Regions from separate parts of the Entomomonas moraniae genome, predicted to be linked through region 2. Evidence: predicted binding sites of a transcription regulator. Region 2 holds the regulator's gene; the other holds the start of a gene.
What was found. The regulator sigma-54, encoded in region 2, starts transcription at its own class of promoters, with help from an activator protein. The targets are predictions, from matches to a motif close to ANTGGCATNNANNTTGCTNT.
Positions count from the first base shown of each region.

Region 1: a site for sigma-54 is predicted at 1,372-1,391, ahead of DM558_RS11710 (pilin). Genes of this name have one in related genera too.

Region 1 covers NZ_CP029822.1:2,519,203-2,522,609, reverse strand. Annotated here, with positions in the region: gene hemN (oxygen-independent coproporphyrinogen III oxidase) at 1-112, shown strand, start outside; gene fnr (fumarate/nitrate reduction transcriptional regulator Fnr) at 223-975, shown strand; gene DM558_RS11710 (pilin) at 1,423-1,881, shown strand; gene trpA (tryptophan synthase subunit alpha) at 1,922-2,722, opposite strand; gene trpB (tryptophan synthase subunit beta) at 2,719-3,407, opposite strand, start outside.
Region 2 covers NZ_CP029822.1:23,080-26,486, reverse strand. Annotated here, with positions in the region: gene ptsN (PTS IIA-like nitrogen regulatory protein PtsN) at 1-163, opposite strand, end outside; gene hpf (ribosome hibernation-promoting factor, HPF/YfiA family) at 331-618, opposite strand; gene DM558_RS00115 (RNA polymerase factor sigma-54) at 680-2,185, opposite strand; gene DM558_RS00110 (DNA polymerase III subunit chi) at 2,372-2,806, shown strand; gene DM558_RS00105 (alpha-hydroxy acid oxidase) at 2,803-3,407, opposite strand, start outside.

The DNA of each region.
Region 1 (3,407 bases), 840 kb from region 2:
TGATAAGCTTATAGTACATAATTCAGGCAGATTGCTTGTTCGCTCCGTTTGTATGATGTTTGATAATTATTTAACGCAAGAGATGCCACAAAGGTTTTCACGCGTTATCTAGTAAATAGTGTGATATATTAAATATAAGTTGAAAATAAAATAAATTACTGGTAAAAGTATGCGGTGTTATTATATCTTAGAGTTAAGAATATTTTTAGGATACATCGTATTATGCCAGAAATAGCTAAAGCTAGAACGCCTCTACAGGCTCATTGTAAAGACTGTAGCTTGATTACGTTATGTTTGCCTTTGTCTCTTGAACAAGGTGATATAGATTTATTGGACCAGATAGTGAAGCGAAGCCGTCCAATGAAGCGGGGTGAGTTTTTATTTAATCAAGGAGATAAGTTCTCTTCTGTTTTTGCTGTTAGATCGGGTAGTTTAAAGACTTTTAGTGTAACAGATGAAGGTGAAGAACAAATAACAGGTTTTCATTTGCCGAGTGAAGTCGTTGGAATGTCTGGTATGGATAATGATGTTTATCCAGTTTCTGCTCAAGTTTTAGAAACAACATCTATTTGTGAAATTCCTTTTGATCGGTTAGATGAGCTAGCGGTTAGCTTGCCAACTTTACGTCGTCAGCTTATGCGTATCATGAGTCGGGAGATTCGTGATGATCAACAAATGATGCTTTTACTCTCTAAGAAAACGGCTGATGAGCGTATTGCCACTTTTTTAATTAATCTTTCTGCTCGTTTTCGGGCACGTGGTTATTCTGCTCATCAATTCCGTTTAGCTATGTCACGTAATGAAATAGGTAATTATTTGGGTTTGGCGGTTGAAACAGTTTCTCGTGTTTTTACACGCTTTCAGCAAAATAATTTATTAAAGGCTGAGGGTAAAGAAATTATTATTCTAGATGCGAATAGTCTTTTAGCGTTAGCTGGTGGTAATGGTGAGTTATCAAATTGTAGCGCACAATAATCGGTAATATTTAAAAGAGATGATTAAAATCTCTTTTAAACTGATCAAAAGTGAGTAAAAGCTACTATAATAAATGCAGTCGATGATAGATCATTATTGAAAGTCCTATCATGTCTGATCGATATTGAATGAAATTTTGTAAAGGGTTATTGTATTATTTCGTCAATACTTTTGATGGTATGGTTGAAGGAAATTATATAGTCATCCTTAATATACTATTATTATAATTAGATACGATAAAATCTATTCTAAATTTTAAGAGTTGTATCAGATCACTGACATTTTTTGTCATTTTTCGTCTTATCTTATCATATTAAATTTATTTAAAATATGATGATTATAAAATTATATAAATAAAATCAAGCTGATAAGTATATTCTTTGTTTGGCTTTACTAGTTGGTTTACTTTTTGCTTCCACTAAATTGTGAATACTAAGAGATTAAAGAATGAAAAGGGTTAGTGAGGGTTTTTCATTAATAGAGTTAATGGTTGTTATTACAATTGTTGCAATTTTAGCAGCAGTTGCTATTCCTATGTATCAGGATTATCTAACAAGAGCAAAGTTAGCTGAAGTGTTTACAGTGGCTTCTAGCGTAAAATCTCGTGTTATAGAGTATTATTCAATTAGCCATCAATGTCCTGTTAATACAGGAGGTAATTCTGAGATAGCCCCTACTGATTATGCAACAGCAATTATTCAAGAAATTAATGTTGTTAGCACCAGCGGTGGATGTGATATTAATGTGAAAATTAAGCAAGATGCAGCATTGGCTTCTGAGGTTAGAGGTAAAACAATCAGTTTGCAATTAGTGCCTGCTAATATATCAGGTGCTTTCGCTTGGACATGTACAAGCGATATGTCATCAAATAATATAGGACGGTATTTACCAAAGGTATGTAATTAAATGATTTGCCATATTTAGCCCTCTTTATAGAGGGCTTTTTTTATTTTTTTATTGCGTTAGATAAATCACTACATAGTGATAACACATCATTAATGGCAGTTTGATCTGTTTCTGCTTTTTCAATAAGATTGACAAACGCAGAACCTACTACGACACCATCAGCTAATTTTGCTATATTTCTTGCTTGCTCTGTGGTTTTGATACCAAAGCCTACACAGATAGGGAGTGATGTATGTCGATGGAGTCTTTTGATAGCCTCGCCGATTTGTTCATTAGTTGCACTTCCCGCTCCTGTAATTCCTGCGACAGAAACGTAGTAAACAAATCCTGAACTATTACTTAGTACTCTTGGAAGACGTTGATCATCAGTAGTGGGGGTCGCAAGGCGAATAAAGTCGATACCTTCATTTTGTGCATATACACAAAGATCTGTATCATGTTCAGCTGGTAGATCAACAATAATCAATCCATCGACACCAGCTTGTTTAGCTGCTTTGGTAAAATTTTCTGCCCCAAAATGGTGGATGGGATTAAAATAACCCATTAAAACGATAGGCGTATGTTGGTTACTTTGTCTAAAAGTAGTTACCATTTCTAATGTTTTTAATAAGGTTTGTCCATTTTTTAAAGCGCGTAGTGATGCTTTTTGAATGGTGGGCCCATCTGCCATAGGATCAGTAAAAGGCATTCCTAATTCGATAATATCAGCACCTGCATCTGGTAGTTTTTGCAGTAAACTAAGTGATATTTGATAGTTTGGATCACCTGCAGTGATAAAAGTAATCAGAGCAGTTTGCTTTTTTTCTTTAAGCTTTATAAAACAGTTAGCAATACGGCTCATAATTGATGTTCCTTAATATAATTCATAACAGTTTGCATGTCTTTATCTCCACGCCCAGAGATATTTACGACCATTAAATGATCTTTAGGTAAGTTAGGCGCACGCTTAATTGCCTCTGCTAACGCATGAGCTGACTCAAGAGCAGGGATAATCCCTTCTTGGCGACAACAAATTTGAAAAGCATCCATGGCTTCATCATCATTGATGGCTACATATTCTGCACGTTTTATTTCATGTAACCACGAGTGCTCTGGACCTATTCCTGGATAGTCTAACCCAGCGGAGATTGAGTGAGCATCGATGATCTGTCCATCGTTATCTTGTAGTAAATAAGTACGGTTACCGTGTAGCACCCCTGGTGCTCCACCTGTTAGGCTAGCCGCATGTTTATTTGTTTTTACCCCGTGACCACCTGCTTCTACCCCGATCAATTGGACAAACTGGTCATCAATAAAAGGATAAAATATACCTATAGCATTGGAACCACCACCAACGCAGGCAATAACACTATCAGGAAGTTTTCCTTGCTTTTCTAGCATTTGCTGCTTAGTTTCTTTTCCAATAATAGATTGAAAATCCCGAACCATTGCTGGATAGGGGTGGGGGCCAGCGACAGTCCCAATGAGATAAAAGGTGTCAGCGACATTTGTTACCCAGTCACGTAGTGCTTCATTCATGGCATCTT
Region 2 (3,407 bases):
ATCGCTCTCTTTCTATTAAATGCTCAAACAAGTTATGAACATCTAATTCATTACAGTTTTCTGCAATTGTCTGAGCAACTAGCTCTAACGCTCTTTTTTTGCTAGTCACATGAGCATTTACTACCACTTGGGATGGCGTTAGTATTTCTTTAAGTTGAATCATAAACAAAAATGATCGCTCAATAAATTTATATAAAAAATTGTCTAATATTTAAATAATTATAACATGTATATCAATCATTAAGTGATGTTGTCTATACAAATAAATTAAGGCCTGATTTCATAATTAATAAATTAATTATGAAATCAGGCCTTACACTCAAAAACTAATTAGTATTTTTGTTGCTTTTCTTTAAACTTAATTAATTGACGGTCTAATTTATCAACTAATGAATCAATAGCTGTATACATGTCAGTATTTTCAGCACTGGCAACTACCTCACCACCGGCTAATAGCAACGTTGCATCTATTTTTTTATTTAACTTCTCAACACCCATAATGACTTGGGCACTAGTTATCTTGTCGAAGTGTCTTTCAAGCCTTGTGAATTTTTCATCAACATAGTTACGTAAAGCTTCTGTAACTTCAAGTTGGTGACCAGTAATGTTAATTTGCATATATTTCTCCTTAACATTTAAAAATACTTACACTCAAAATAAGTATAAGCGACGTTATTTATTATATGAATTGTTTACGTTCACTCGAAGAACCAATGCCCAATGCCTCTCGGTATTTAGCAACTGTTCTTCTCGCCACTTGTACACCTTGCTCCTCCAATAAAGAGGTCAATTTACTATCACTCAAAGGCTTTTTAGAATCCTCTGCAGCAATTAGTTTTTTAATCATAGCGCGAATAGCCGTTGATGAACACTCCCCCCCTTCGGAAGTATTAACATGACTTGAAAAAAAATATTTCAGCTCATAAATACCACGGGGGGTGTACATATATTTTTGAGTTGTTACACGAGAAATAGTCGACTCGTGCATCCCAACTACGTCAGCCACTTCTGATAAAATCAATGGCTTCATCGCTTCTTCGCCATATTCTAAAAAGCCACGCTGATGTTCAACAATTTGTGTTGCAACTTTCATCAGTGTTTCATTACGACTTTGTAAGCTTTTGATAAACCAACGTGCTTCTTGAAGTTGGTTTTTTAAAAATTGATTATCTGATGAATTGTTAGCACGTTGTACATAACTTGCATATTGTGCATTAACACGGAGCTTAGGCATCGCCTCTTGATTAAGCTCAACAATCCAGTGGTCATTATTTTTACGGACAATCACATCAGGGACAATATACTCTGGCTCTTTAGACTCTATCTGACTGCCAGGCTTAGGATTAAGGCATTGTACTAAACCTATCACTTGCCTTAACTCTTCTTCTTTAAGTTTCGTCAACCGCATCAACTTGGTATAATCTTTCGACGCTAAAACATCTAACCAAGTTGTCACAAGCTCTTTTGCCCCTTGATAATAAGTGTGCTCAGTAAACAAGCCATTTAACTGTAGGAGTAAACATTCTTTTAGATCTCGTGCGCCTATCCCCACTGGATCAAACTGCTGAATGTAATGAAGCATCATTTCGACTTCATCAGCCTCAACCTCTAGCGATGCATCCAACCCTTCACAAATATCAGTGATTGACTCTTCTAAATAACCATCTTCATTAATACAATCAATAATATTAATGGCAATTGTTTTATCTCTATCGGTTAATGGGGCTACATTAAGCTGCCATAATAAGTGGGTTTGTAGGGTTTCGCCCTCGGAGGTATACGTTGTAAAATCAGACTCTTCTGAGTCGTTATGAGAAGCTGGCAAACTACTTTGATAAATATCATCCCAATTAGTATCAACGGGGAGCTCTTCAGGAATAACATCAGTTGATGAAACTTGGTTTCTATCGTCAGTGCTTATCGTATTTTCATTGTCATGATTATGATCTTTGAAACTAATTTCTTGGCTCGACGGATTAACCAGTATATTTTCTTCTGCCAATAAGTTGTTATCATCAAACTCCTCACCGGGTTCCTGCTGCTCTAACATAGAGTTAGATTCTAGTATTTCTTGAATTTCTTGTTGTAAATCAACAGTAGACAATTGCAAAAGCCTAATTGCTTGCTGCAACTGGGGTGTCATTGACAGTTGTTGTCCTATCTTTAACGCTAAGGTTGGCTTCATACCCTAATCCATAAACCTCATAATATTAAGCAAATTATATGCCTTAATTTCTATTACTCAAATAATAACACGTCAGAAAAATGAAACAACCTACATCACAAAAATTTGTTTAATGCAGTATTAAAAAATATTGGTTAATATAATAGGTTACATAGCATTTTTATTATAAATTGATGGTAAAGCCCCATGCCAAAAGTAGACTTTTATAACTTACCCACCACGCAAATAGCAGATTGTTTATTATTTAGTTGTAAGTTAATTAATAAGGCATGGCGACAATTAGATAATATTTATATTCTTTGCCAAAACACAGAGCAACGACAACAGATGAATGAATTGCTTTGGCAATTCCAACCCAATAGTTTTATCGCTCATGATCTAGTGGAAGAAAATCCAGAAAGTCCTGTTATTTTAGGCTATGAAGGAGTAGATATTCCATTAACAAGCAATAAGTTACTCGTTAATTTAAGCTTTACCCCCCCCAATAGCTATCAACAGTTTGCTCGAATAGCCGAATTTGTTATTGATGATCCGTTGTTGAAAGATCAAGCACGCGAAAACTATCGATTTTATAAAACAGCTAACTGTTCACTCGATTATCATACACTCACCAAAATCTAGCTCTTCCATAAAAGAGATCGATCAATTTCATACAAGGTACGGCAGCCTGTTAATACCATTGCGGCTTCAAGCTCCGCGCGCAATATGTTTAATAAATGGACAACTCCAACCGCACCAGCAACAGAAAGCGCATAGATATAAGGACGTCCAATCATCACGGCACTCGCTCCTAAAGCTAGCGCTTTTAAAATATCCGTACCACGACGAATACCACTGTCTAATAAAATAGGGACACGTCCTGCCACTTGCTCAGCAATACCGGGTAATAACTCGATGGTTGAAGGTAGTGTATCCAATACACGTCCGCCATGATTAGAAACGATCAAGCCATTAACACCTAAAGTAATGGCCTGTTCAACATCGGCCACCGAAGTAATACCTTTCACAATAATTGGCAATGAGGTAATAGATTTTAACCACTCAATGTCTTGCCATGTTGGAATGCTTTCTAACTGCCCTGAAAACAAAGGGCTTTCTAACAAACTAGCATTATGTACTGCTGGCCTTTTCATACCCGCTAAGTTAACGGAACTAATACCTTGTGGGAGATGAAAATTAACCCGTTGCTCACGATTACGAACACCCGAAATAGGTGCATCAA